Regions from separate parts of the Uliginosibacterium sediminicola genome, predicted to be linked through region 3. Evidence: predicted binding sites of a transcription regulator. Region 3 holds the regulator's gene; each other region holds the start of a gene.

Region 1 (3,178 bases), on a different contig from region 3:
GACATGATGTTCTCCTCGGATCAGGAAAAAACCGCCGCGGCTCAGGCCGCGGCAGTGTAGGCACCTTGACGGATGGCAGCGTCGCCGCGGGCCACATGGACGATTTCACCGCTGGCGATGCGTGATGCATAGTCGGCAAACCAGGACAGCGCTGCCTTCTCGATGAACTCATCGACATAGCCATCGATCGGTTCGATGCCCGCCGATTTGAGTTCGTCCTTCGGGCAGGCACCGATCTTGGCTACCAGTACGGCATGGCAGTCATTGATCGCGCGCACCACCGAGGGCAGTTGCTCATCGTCGCCAAAGCCGCCCTGACAGTACTGGTCGACCCGACGGTGACCGACGAACAGCGCTTCCTTAGACGACACTTCAAAGATCTGGAATTCGGTGACGTGGCCGAAGTGTTCATTGACGCGGCCGCCACCCTTGGTGGCCACGGCAACCAGCACCTTGATGTTTTCGTCGAGCTCAATCTTCGCTTGCGAGGCCAGGGCTTCGACCTTGGCATCGTGCTGCGCCTGACGTTCGGCTTCGACCTTGTCCTGGTAGCTGCGGCGACGGTCAAGGTCGTAGACCACTTCCATCTCTTCGATCTTGTCGAGCGTGAATTCCTTGCTGCGATCTTCACCGAGCAGGCCGACGGCATCTGCGCGGCATTGACGGCAGTGACGCATCAGGTTGGCGCCGCCCATGCAGGCGTCCTGCACAGCCTTGAGCTCTTGCGCGGTCGGGCCACGCTGGCCGTTGAGGCCGAAGTAGGTGCCATGCTCGGGCTCGGAGATCAGCGGCATGATGTTGTGCAGGAATGCACCACGTGCCTTGACCGCCTTGTTCACCTCGATCATGTGTTCGTCATTGATGCCGGGGATCAGCACCGAGTTGATCTTGGTCAGCACACCGCGTGCGGTGAGCATTTCCAGACCCTTCATCTGCTGTTCGTGCAGGATCTTAGCGGCTTCGTAGCCGGTGACACGCTTGTGGTTCCAGAAGATCCACGGATAGATCTTCTCGCCCACCGCCGGGTCCACCATGTTGATGGTGATGGTCACGTGGTCGATGTTGTACTTGCAGATTTCATCGACCAGTTCGGGCAGCGCCAGACCATTGGTCGACAAGCACAGCTTGATGTCCGGAGCCTGCTCTTGCAGCATCTTGAAGGTCGCGAAGGTCTTGGTCGGGCTGGCCAGCGAATCGCCGGGGCCGGCGATGCCGAGCACCGTCATTTGCGGGATTTCGCTGGCGACCGCGACGACCTTCTTCACCGCTTGTTCGGGCGTGAGCTTTTGCGACACGACACCGGGGCGCGATTCATTGGAGCAGTCGTACTTGCGATTGCAGTAATTGCACTGGATGTTGCAGGCCGGCGCCACCGCCACATGCATGCGTGCATAGTGGTGGTGAGCCTCCTCGGAGTAACAGGGGTGGTTCTTGACCTTGTCCCAGATTTCTTGCGGCATATCATCGGGACCACCCGAGGAACCGCAACTTGCCTTGCCTTCACCGCCATGTGTGCCACAGCCGCCACCCGGCGCCGGCGTTTCGATGGGGGTGGCCAGCGCGTTGTGACTGGATTTCAGATCGGCAATGCTGACGTAGCTCGCTGTTGCACTTTGCATGACGTACTCCTTGATCTTCTTGGGGCTCTGCGGGGGCTGGCGCAAGGTAATTAGCGAGTTCCGTGCCAAATCTGTTTTCTTATATTTTTCATTAACTTGCGAGTCTTTCCAGGATCTTTTCCGGAAGGCATAAAACCTACGCTTGCGACAATCCACACAAACAATGACGCACTGCACTTCCGCCACAAATCCGACAATGGCGAGCCGGAAAATCTGATCTTTGCCTGATCCAGATCAAAAAAATGGCGATCCGCTTGCGCAGGATCGCCATCCGCACTCACTTACGGAAATCGTTCAGCTCAGGGCTGTCTTCAAAGCCGGCGCAGAGAACGCCGTGTCAGACAACATGCGTTCATTGACCGCCAATGCAAACTCGCGCCAGGCCGCCGCCAGATCACGGCGTATGCCTTGCAGATACTCGGCATCGGGGTCGTGCTCAGCCGGGAAATTGGAGATCGCACAGGAGGTGGCGTTGTGCGTCACCGCCGCCGTCAGCAAGGCATCGCTGAAGCCGACAAAGCTCTGCAGCAGCGCAGGCGTCAGCGCCGAGCGGCCTTTTTCAACAGCCACCTCGCGCGTCTCGAAGGGCAAGCCGGCGAGCTGCTGCAGCGCAGTCGCGTAGAGTTTCTCGACCACGTCGATGACCACGCGCTGGGTGATCTGCTCGTATTGCTGGGTCGACAGCGCACGCGTCAGGCCCTGCTTGTAAGCGGCAATCGCCGCCTCACGCTGCGCCGCCACCCAGGTTGCAAATTGATTCAGGCATTGCTCGTTATTGCTCGTATGCATGATCGTCAGCACCTTGTCGCCCAGCGGCCGCTCACCCGCCAGTTGTTGCCAGACGCGGGCTGCCGCATCCAGCGCGCCTTCGAGATAGCCCGCGCCCAGGCTCGCTGTCTCGCTGCCCGCCAGATGCAGCTTGCCGTCCCAATAGGGCTCAGCCAGGGCCGCGACAGCATCCTCGGGATGCTCGTTGCGGCCGGCCGCATCAAGCGCACTGCAGGTAAAGCCTTCATCGGCCCAGTCACGCAAATGCAGCTCGGCATCATCTGCCGCCGCCGGGCCATATAGCTGGGCGAACTGGCTGCTTGCCATCATCGGCAACACGGCTTTGTAGGCTTTGCGCACCGAGGGCGGCAGACAGAAAAAGCCACCCAACGCGCCGCCCTCACCCGCCACCGGTGAGGCATCGAAGATCTCGCCCAGCACTGCCTGCGCATGGGTGACGAAGGCATTGCCGGACAAGCCGGCGTCACGCCAGAACGCGCTGTCAAACGCCGCCAGCGCCTTGGCCTGGGCCGACATCCAGGTCGGCGTCGCGCGCAGCGTTTCAGTCAGGCCGGCAGCGAGCGCCGGCACAAAGGCAATGCGCTCATCGACCAGCCGTGGCGGCATCGCCAGCACCACATGGCGCGCCGACAGCACCACGGTCTCGGCGCCGGTCCAGCAATGCGCTTCGATGAAGTCACCGTGATCGACCAGGCGCGTCAGCTCGTATCCCATCCGCATCCGCTCTACAGCCAGACGCTGTGCCAGCGCATCAACCAGGGTGCGCATGC
Region 2 (3,178 bases), 240 kb from region 3:
TGACGATCACGATCAGCGATGACGGTTTCGGGCTCACCGAGGCGATTGCCGAGCAGGCCCTGCAGTCCGGCCATTTCGGCTTGCTTGGCATGCGCGAACGTGCCAAAGGCATTGACGCGCAGTTGCAGATCGAGGGGCAGCATGGCCTGGGCACACGCATTTCTCTGCGCATCAAAGCCAGCGTCGCCTACACCGCTCAGCACGCTGCGTGAGTAGCTGAACTGCACGACTGCTCAGCCAAAAAGAAAGGCCCCGCGAACGCGTGTTGCGGGGCCTGGCTTTGTGTGCCGAATCCTGCGGAACAACACGCCCGACAGACTTATTGTTCCCTGCCAGGCTGTTCAGCTGTTCGTCTCACGCTCCGGCGTCGCCGTGATGCGATGGATTGTGATGTCAGCGCCTTCAAATTCTTCCTCCGCGCTGAGGCGGATGCCGACGGTGGCGCGCAGGGCGCCGTAGATCACGCCGCCGCCGATGAGGGCGATGAGGATGCCGGCGAGGGTGCCGATCAGTTGGCTGGCGAAGCTGACGCCGCCGAGTCCGCCCAGCGCGCTGCTGCCGAAGATGCCGGCGGCGATGCCGCCCCAGGCGCCGCAGAGGCCGTGCAGGGGCCACACGCCGAGCACGTCGTCGATCTTCCAGCGGTTCTGCGTCAGCGTGAACATCTGCACGAACAGCACGCCGGCGACGGCGCCGACGGCCAGGGCGCCGAGCGGATGCATGATGTCCGAACCGGCGCAGACGGCAACCAGGCCGGCCAGCGGGCCGTTGTGCACGAAGCCGGGGTCATTGCGGCCGAGCAGCAGGGCGGCGAGGGTGCCACCGACCATGGCCATCAGCGAGTTGAGGGCGACCAGGCCGGTGATGGCCGAGAGCTTTTGCGCGCTCATCACATTGAAGCCGAACCAGCCGACGATCAGGATCCAGGCGCCCAGCGCGAGGAACGGGATGTTCGAGGGCGGGTGCGCAGCGGCGATGGCGCCTTCCTTGTTGTAGCGGCCACGGCGCGCGCCAAGCAGCAGCACGGCAGTCAGTGCAACCCAGCCACCGACGGCGTGCACCACCACGCTGCCGGCGAAGTCGTGGAATTTCGCACCGAAGCTCTGCAGCAGCCAGGCTTGCAGGCCGAGCTGGTCGTTCCAGGCGATGCCTTCAAAGAAGGGGTAGACCAGGCCGACCAGCAGCGCGGTGGCGGCCAGCTGCGGCGCAAAGCGCGCACGCTCGGCAATGCCGCCGGAGATGATGGCCGGAATCGCCGCCGCAAAGGTGAGCAGGAAGAAGAACTTCACCAGCTCGTAACCGCTGTTGAGCGCCAGGCTTTGCGCGCTGACCATGAAATGCACGCCGTAGGCGATGCCGTAGCCGACGAAGAAGTAGGCGAGGGTCGACACACAGAAGTCGACGAGGATCTTGACCAGGGCATTGACCTGGTTTTTCTTGCGAACCGTTCCGAGCTCCAGAAAGGCAAAGCCCGCATGCATCGATAACACCATGATGGCGCCAAGCAGGATGAAAAGAACGTCACTGGTGGTCTTGATTTGTTCCATGAAAACTCCGTATTGCACAGTGACGGAGCAGAAAGCACAAAACGCACCAGTTATGTGCCTATACAAAACAATGGTTTGCGTGATTTGTGCCAGATTGATGCCTTTGTTTGTCCTATTTGTGTGCGGCCCGTGCTTCGTGTTGGCACTGTGGTGGTGCATTGCCTTGCTGCTGCACCGCTAGCTGGCGCGTTCTACGGGAGGCGTCGGGCGCGCCGCCCGCGTGCAGCTCAAGTCCCCTCTAAACATGTCGATACCAGTTAACAGTTGCGAGGGCGCATGCCTATGTCCTCGTCGGGGAGGTTTCGCGGTTCGGCTCAAGCTCACAAAATCCGGGGGTACACAATGCAAGATCAGTCCAGTTTTCTGCCACGCATCCTGATCGCTGTCGCGCAGTGCGCGCTGGTGTTGGCGGCTGCACTGCTGGGCAGCGCCACGGTTGGCTGGCTGGCCTGTGCGGTGGTTTGTCTCGGCGCGGTCGCGTTGGTCGTGCTGGGCGGCCAGTCTGCTGGGCGTGGCGAGGATCAGGCGGCGCTGCTGCAGCGCTTGCAGGGTGCAGGCGTGCGCGTGGCTGCGGATCTGCCGCAAACCCTGGATGCGGTGCTGACGCGCATTCGCAGTCTGGAGTCGGAACTGCAGGCGGCGCAGGCTGAGGCGCGCCAAGCACGCAGCAGCGCCCAGGCGCAGCTGCAGGCGCCGGCCGGGCCGTCGCTGGAGCCGGTGCGTTCGATTGCGCGCGCGCTGCACGAATCGCTGGACGCCATTCTGGAACACACGGCGGAAGCCGGCCGCCTGGCGGCGCAGTCCGCCGGCAAGGTGACGGAGACCGAGACGGCCGTGCAGGGCGCGGCCAGCGCGGTCGAAGAGCTGACTCAGTACACCCAGCAGATCAATGGTGTGTTTGCCGATCTCAGCAAGGAGTCCGAGCGGATCGGCAAGATCGTGGTGAGCATTCAGGAGATTGCCAGCCAGACCAATCTGCTGGCCCTCAATGCGGCCATCGAGGCGGCGCGTGCGGGCGAATCCGGTCGTGGTTTTGCGGTGGTGGCGGACGAAGTGCGCAAGCTGGCCGAGCGTGCGGCGGTGTCGAGCACCGAGATCGGGCAGATTGCCTCACGTCTGCAAAGTACCGCCAAGGATGCCTCCGGCAGCGTGGCCGCCGCCGACGAAAGCACGCGCCAGGGCGCCGCGATGATCCGCAGCGCCACGCAGGTGATGGAAGACATCAAGGCAGCCCAGCCGGTGCGTGCCGAGGTGGTGCGCAAGGCGCGCGAGCAGATGGAAACGCAAAAACATCTGTGCGAGAAGATCGAGGCAGCTTTGGCGGCGCTTTGAACCCGCTGCCCTTGGCAGTCTGATCAGTGAGGGATTCAACATGGCCAAGCCGCCCGAGCACGACAATCTACCCTGCGGACAATGCATTGAACGCATTGAGCTGGGGTTCGATTTCACGATGGCTTTCCAGCCCATTGTGAACTGTGCTGCGCGCACGATCTTTGGCTATGAGGCGCTGGTGCGCGGGCTCAACAATGAGTCGGCGTATTCGGTGATCGCCCGCGTCAATGAGCAGAATCGCTATGCGTTTGACCAGCTCTGTCGTACCAAGGCGATTGCGCTGGCAGCGCGGCTTGGCG
Region 3 (3,178 bases):
CTTCCCGATTGGCCTCAAACAGCTGGGCGACGCTGGTTCGCCGCATGCGGATCCCATTGCACAAAGAGTTGGTGGAGTGCGGCTGCATCGGGCGCGCTTGCCAGCGCTTCGCGGAAATCGCGGTCGCTGAACATGGTGGCCAGTTCGGAGAGCAGCTGCAAATGACTTTCGTTGGCCTGCTCGGGCACCAGCATGACGAAGATCAGGCCGACCGGCTTGCCGTCGGGCGCGTCAAAGGGAATCGGCTGGGCCATGCGCACGAAGGCGCCCAGAGGCTCCTTGAGTCCCTTGATGCGGCCATGAGGAATCGCAACACCCTGGCCGAGGCCAGTGGAACAGAGCTTTTCGCGCTGCAAGAGCGCATCACCAACGCGCTTGGCGGCGATGCCGGCGCGCGTTTCAAACATCCGGGCAGCGGCTGTGAACACAGCGGCTTTGTCAGACACCGGACTGTCGAGCACAACACTGTCCGGGATCAGGATCTTGGAAATCAGATTCATGGGGCGAGGTCGGCCACGTGCGCTGCGCAAAAATACGAAGTGTGATCAAACCCGATACGCCATGCCTTGGGAGCGATTGTTAAGCCCGCATGACGCCGCTTTGACGCGCAGATTATATGCCTGGGATTTTCGGCTGGTCGAGAATATCTTTCCCGCTGCGCGGAAAAGTTTGCAGCCCCTCCGCGCGCGGCGGAGGGGCGCGGGAATCAGCTCTCTACAGCGGGCTGATGGTACTTGACGGCCTCACGGCCATGATCGGAGGTCTTTTCCTTGTGCTTGACGACTTGCCGGTCAAGCTTGTCGGTCACACTGTCGATGGCGGCGTAGAGGTCTTCGTCAACGCTTTCAACGAAGATCGTGCGGCCACGTACATGCACCGTCACTTCCGCTTTCTGCCTGAGCTTGTCCACAGAGAGGATCACGTGGGTGGCCGTGACATGCTCAAAGTGGCGAATCACCTTGTCCAGCTTGGCTGTGACGTAATCGCGAATGGACTCGGTCAATTCGAGATGATGGCCGGTGATATTGAGATTCATGAAGTGCTCCTTCAGATCGACTTGCGCTGACTGACCGGCGGGATATTGAGCGACTCACGGTATTTCGCAATCGTTCTGCGAGCCACCACAATGCCCTGCTGGCCCAACATTTCAGCAATCTTGGCGTCAGACAGCGGTTTTTTGCTGTCCTCACCTGCCACCATCTGACGAATCAGCGCGCGAATCGCCGTGGCGGAGCAGGCACCACCCGTGTCGGTAGACACATGACTGCCGAAAAAATACTTCAATTCAAAAATCCCGCGCGTTGACGCCAGGTACTTCTGCGTCGTCACGCGTGACACCGTCGATTCATGCAGTTCCAGCTCTTCGGCAATCTCGCGCAAGGTCAAGGGGCGCATGGCGACCTCGCCGTGATCGAAGAATTGCCTTTGTCTCTCCACGATAGCTTGTGACACGCGCAATATCGTGTCAAATCGTTGCTGAACGTTTTTGATCATCCATTTCGCTTCTTGCAGCTGCGTCGACAGCGATCCGTTGATGCCGCGGTTCTGTTGAAGAATATCGGCATAGACCCGATGAATCCTGAGCCTCGGCATCGCTTCGGGGTTCAGATTAGCGGTCCAGGCGCCACGGAATTTGCGCACGATCACATCCGGCACGATATAGCGCGCGTCCAGCGGCGCGAAGGCCGCGCCCGGATGCGGGTTGAGGCTACAGATGAGTTCGTGCGCGGCACGCAGCTGGTCGTCGTCACAGGACAGGCGGCGGCGGATCTTGACGAAATCGCGCGCACCCAGCAGTTCAAGACATTGTTCAACGATGTCGATGGCCAACTCGCGGGTCGGCGTCTTTTCGCGCGCCTTGAGCTGCAGCGCCAGGCACTCCTGCAAGCTGCGCGCGCCGATGCCGACCGGGTCGAAGTGCTGGACGTGGCGCAAGGCGGTGACCAGTTCTTCGAGCTCGACTTCCCACTCTTCGGGAATCAGCGGCAGCAGCTCTTCCAGCCCTTGCAGAAGCATGCCGTCTTCTTCGAGCGCCTCGATGATCAGGCGGACCAGGGCGCGGTCGCGATCCGGCAGGGGCATCAGCGCAAGCTGGCCTTCCAGATGGTCGCGCAGCGAGGTGGTCGCAGCCTGGAATTCCTGGAAGTCGGAGTCGTCGTCACCATCGTTGTTGCGCGTACCACTCGCTTCCGAACGCCACTCGGCGGCTTCGCCGATGTCGTCATCCGAGACCGAATCATAGGCTTCGGTGATGGTGTCGGGCATTTCGACCGTGGTCGCCGGCTCGAAATCCTGATCGCCATTGGCCAGATGCTCGCTGGTCTCGAAGGCCGCCGCAACGGCTTCGGCGGTCGGCATTTCGAGCACCGCCGGCGCGTCCCCGCCTTCCTCATCCGCACCTTCGCGTTCAAGCAAGGGGTTTTCGAGCAGCATGCGCTCGATCTCGACATTGAGTTCCAGCGTGGAGAGCTGCAACAGCTTGATCGATTGCTGAAGCTGCGGCGTCAGCGCGAGTTGCTGGGAAAGGCGGAGCTGGAGTGAGGGCTTCATCGGGTGCGTATCAACAACTACAGTCGGAAATGTTCGCCGAGATAAATCTGGCGCACCTGGTTATTTTGCACAATTTCCTGCGGCCGGCCACCGGCCAGCACCTCGCCGGCATTGATGATCCAGGCGTGGTCACAGATCCCCAATGTCTCACGCACATTGTGGTCGGTAATCAGCACACCGATGCCACGCGCCTTGAGAAAACCGATGATCTTCTGGATGTCGATCACGGCAATCGGGTCCACGCCGGCAAAGGGTTCGTCGAGGAGAATCAGTTTGGGTTGCGAGGCCAGCGCACGGGCGATCTCCACCCGCCGCCGCTCGCCGCCGGACAATGCGATGGAGTCGGCGTTCTTCAGATGGCCGATGTTCAGCTCGTGCAGCAGGGAATCGAGGCGCGCCTCCTGCTCCTTGCGCGAGAGCTTTTGCAGCTCCAGCACGGCGAGGATGTTCTCGGCCACGGTGAGCTTGCGGAAAACCGAGTTTTCCTGCGGCAAATAAGACAAACCCATCTGTGCACGGCGGTGCATGGGCAGATGGGTGATTTCGGTGGCGTCCAGATAGATATGGCCGCCGTCGGCCTTGACCAGGCCGACGATGGTGTAGAAGCAAGTCGTCTTGCCCGCACCAT
Region 4 (3,178 bases), 250 kb from region 3:
GTGATGGTCACCAGACCCGCTACGGCGCCGGTGGCCATGCCCAGCACGGTCGGCTTGCGATTGAGTATCCATTCGACCAGCATCCAGCTCAGGGCGGCCGATGCGGTGGCCAGCTGGGTCGCCAGCATGGCCATGCCCGCGCGCCCGTCGGCGGCGACGGCAGAGCCGGCGTTGAAGCCGAACCAGCCGACCCACAGCAGGGCGGCGCCGGTGATGGTCAGGCCCAGGTTGTGCGGCGCCATCGATTCGCGCCCATAGCCCAGGCGCGGCCCCATGACAATGACACAGGCCAGCGCGGCGATGCCGGCATTGACGTGCACCACCGTACCGCCGGCAAAATCGAGCATGCCCATGGTGGCCAGCCAGCCCGAGGGCTCCCACATCCAGTGGGCCACTGGCGCGTAGACCAGCACCGACCACAGCAGCATGAACCACAGCATCGCTGAGAACTTCATGCGTTCGGCAAAGGCGCCGCAGATCAGCGCCGGGGTGATGATGGCGAAGGTCAGCTGGTACATCGCGTACACCGACTCGGGGATATTTGGCGCCAGATGCGAGACCGACAGACGCCCGGCATCCTTGATGAAGACCAGGCCATCCATCATCACGCGGGTGTAGCCGCCCAGGTACGGGCCGCTGCCCGGCGTGAAGCTCAGGCTGTAGCCGCAGGCCCACCACAGCACGGTGACCAGGCAGGTGATGGCGAGGCTTTGCATCATCGTTGCCAACACATTCTTCTTGCGCACCATGCCGGCGTAGAACAGTGCCAGACCGGGAATCGTCATCAGCAGGACGAGGGCCGTGGCGCAGAGCATCCAGGCCGTGTCGCCGGTATTGATGCGCTCCTTGTTCACGGTGCCTGGCGCGCTGAGCGTTTCGGGGTCGGGCAGGGCTGGTGTCGCCGCCGCGGTGTCGGGCGCGCTGGCCGCCGGTGCGGCGGAGAGTTCGACCTGATCCGCGCCGCTGCCACCGGCCTCCATGGCATTGACGACCAGATTGACGCGCGGCTCTTTGATGCCGGCTGCGCTGAGGCTGTTGCGGATGCTGGCGGCGCGCAGCTGTGCCAGGTTGAGGCTGTCGCTGCCATTGTCGGCGGCATAGCTGAACATGCTGACTTCGGCGCTCGGCGTTTGCGCCAGATAGACCGCGAGGCTGCTCAGCGTGCTCATCGCTTCGAGCGTCAGCTCGGCTTTGCCACTCTCGAAGTTGATGCGGGATACGGGAAAACTGGCGGCCGATGCGATGCCGCTGAGAGCGGCGCACATCAGCACGAACAAGCGGATCAATCTGAGCATCACTATCCTCGTTTGCAAGAAGCCATCCCCGGAGCGCGCGCGCTGAATTGGGGCGGGGTGTTCAAGCAACAAGCAAGCCACGCTCAGGTTTGACGGGAGTGTGCTGTTTTGCCCGGATTTATTGGCTTGCCCTGGCGGACAAGGTGCAGCGGGTGCGTGCCATGCACGCGGCCGGTGCCCGCTGCCTTGAGGGCTTAGCTCTTTTTGACCGGGCGCTTCCAGCCGGGCAGGGTGACCTGGCGTGCGCGTGACAGGGTCAATTCCTTCTCGGGCGCATTGCGCGAGATGGTCGAACCGGCTGCGATAAAGGCGCCCTCGCCAATGCTGACTGGCGCAATCAGTTGCGAATCCGAGCCGATGAAGGCCTGGTCGCCGATGAGGGTGCGGTGCTTGTTGACGCCGTCATAATTGGCGGTGATCACGCCGGCGCCGATATTGACCTCGCGGCCGACCTCGGCATCACCGACATAGGCCAGATGGCCAGCCTTGGTGCCGTCGCCCAGGTGGCTGTTCTTGATCTCCACGAAATTGCCGACATGCACATCCTGACCCAGCTGGGTGCCGGGGCGCAGGCGGGCGAAGGGGCCGATGCTGCAATGCGTGTCGACCTGCGCGCCGTCGAGGTGGCAGAAGGGCGAGAGCTGGGTGCCGGCGGCGATGCTGACATTGCGCAGCACGCAGTAGGCGCCGATGCGCACGCCTTCGCCCAGTTCGACCGTGCCTTCGAAAATGCAACCGACATCGATCTCGACATCGTTGGCGCAGCGCAGCTCGCCGCGCACGTCGATGCGCGCCGGGTCGATCAGGGTCACGCCACCTTCGAGCAATCGATTGGCGATGTTGCGCTGGTGGATGCGTTCCAGCTCGGCAAGCTGCTGCTTGTTGTTGACGCCCAGCGTCTCCCAAACCGCTGCCGGTTGCGAGGTTTTGACCTGCACGCCATCGGCCACCGCCATGGCGATGATGTCGGTGAGGTAGTACTCGCCCTGCGCGTTGTTGTTCGACAGACGCGCCAGCCAGCCGCGTAGTCTGGCGACCGGCACGCAGAGGATGCCGGTATTGACTTCGCATATCTCGCGCTGCGCCGGGCTGGCGTCTTTCTCCTCGACGATGGCCAACACCTTGCCGGCATCGTCGCGCACGATGCGGCCATAACCTTTGGGTTCTTCGAGGGTGACGGTGAGCAGGGCCAGATGTTCGCCAGCGCTGGCCTGCACCAGTCCGCTCAGGGTGTCCGCGCGCGTCAGCGGCACGTCGCCGTAGAGGATCAGCGCAAGGCCGTGGTCGGCGATGTGCGGCATGGCTTGCTGCACGGCATGGCCGGTGCCCAGCTGCTGCGCCTGTTCGGCCCAGGCGAGGTCGGCATCGGGCAGGGCTGCGCGCACCTGATCGCCACCGTGACCGAAGACCACGCAGATGCTCTCCGGCTGCAGTGCGCGGGCTGTATTGATGACATGCTTGAGCATGGCTTGCCCGGCAATCGGTTGAAGGACTTTGGGCAGGCGCGAGTGCATGCGCTTGCCCTGACCTGCTGCGAGAATGATGACCTGCATGAACGGATCCGCTGGCGACGTCGAGCGCGCAATCTTATCACCGCGCAGCGTGGCGCCTGTGCCGTGCTGCACTGCCGCGTACTTTGATTCGTGTCATGATTGCTAGGGTTTACGATAGCTACAATGAATCATGCCCGGGTTGCCATGTCGGCGAAACCCGGCTCACAGGTTTCGAGGTTTTGATGAAAGCGCTACTGGTGATCAATGCGGGCTCTTCCAGCCTGAAATTCGCAATGTTCGAGACGCCCTTGACCGAAGGCGCTCCGTCCATCTTCCGCGGTCAGATTGATGGCATTGGCGCCGACATCCGCTTCGTCGCCAAGGACATTG

What was found. The regulator sigma-54, encoded in region 3, starts transcription at its own class of promoters, with help from an activator protein. The targets are predictions, from matches to a motif close to TGGCACGCTTNCTGCTNA.
Region 1: nifB (nitrogenase cofactor biosynthesis protein NifB) is a predicted target of sigma-54. The motif match lies at 1,670-1,687, and genes of this name have one in related genera.
Region 2: ABDB84_RS03180 (ammonium transporter) is a predicted target of sigma-54. The motif match lies at 1,579-1,596, and genes of this name have one in related genera.
Region 4: amt (ammonium transporter) is a predicted target of sigma-54. The motif match lies at 1,358-1,375, and genes of this name have one in related genera.

Annotation. Positions count from the first base shown of each region.
Region 1 covers NZ_JBDIVE010000010.1:95,144-98,321, reverse strand. Annotated here, with positions in the region: gene ABDB84_RS16405 (YfhL family 4Fe-4S dicluster ferredoxin) at 1-5, opposite strand, end outside; gene nifB (nitrogenase cofactor biosynthesis protein NifB) at 42-1,619, opposite strand; gene ABDB84_RS16395 (flavin monoamine oxidase family protein) at 1,914-3,178, opposite strand, start outside.
Region 2 covers NZ_JBDIVE010000001.1:669,994-673,171, reverse strand. Annotated here, with positions in the region: gene ABDB84_RS03185 (sensor histidine kinase) at 1-212, shown strand, start outside; gene ABDB84_RS03180 (ammonium transporter) at 342-1,547, opposite strand; gene ABDB84_RS03175 (methyl-accepting chemotaxis protein) at 1,890-2,879, shown strand; gene ABDB84_RS03170 (EAL domain-containing protein) at 2,920-3,178, shown strand, end outside.
Region 3 covers NZ_JBDIVE010000001.1:433,251-436,428, forward strand. Annotated here, with positions in the region: gene hprK (HPr(Ser) kinase/phosphatase) at 1-46, opposite strand, end outside; gene ABDB84_RS02050 (PTS sugar transporter subunit IIA) at 15-500, opposite strand; gene hpf (ribosome hibernation-promoting factor, HPF/YfiA family) at 707-1,036, opposite strand; gene ABDB84_RS02060 (RNA polymerase factor sigma-54) at 1,048-2,550, opposite strand; gene lptB (LPS export ABC transporter ATP-binding protein) at 2,568-3,178, opposite strand, start outside.
Region 4 covers NZ_JBDIVE010000001.1:179,597-182,774, reverse strand. Annotated here, with positions in the region: gene amt (ammonium transporter) at 1-1,295, opposite strand, end outside; gene glmU (bifunctional UDP-N-acetylglucosamine diphosphorylase/glucosamine-1-phosphate N-acetyltransferase GlmU) at 1,490-2,848, opposite strand; gene ABDB84_RS00880 (acetate/propionate family kinase) at 3,031-3,178, shown strand, end outside.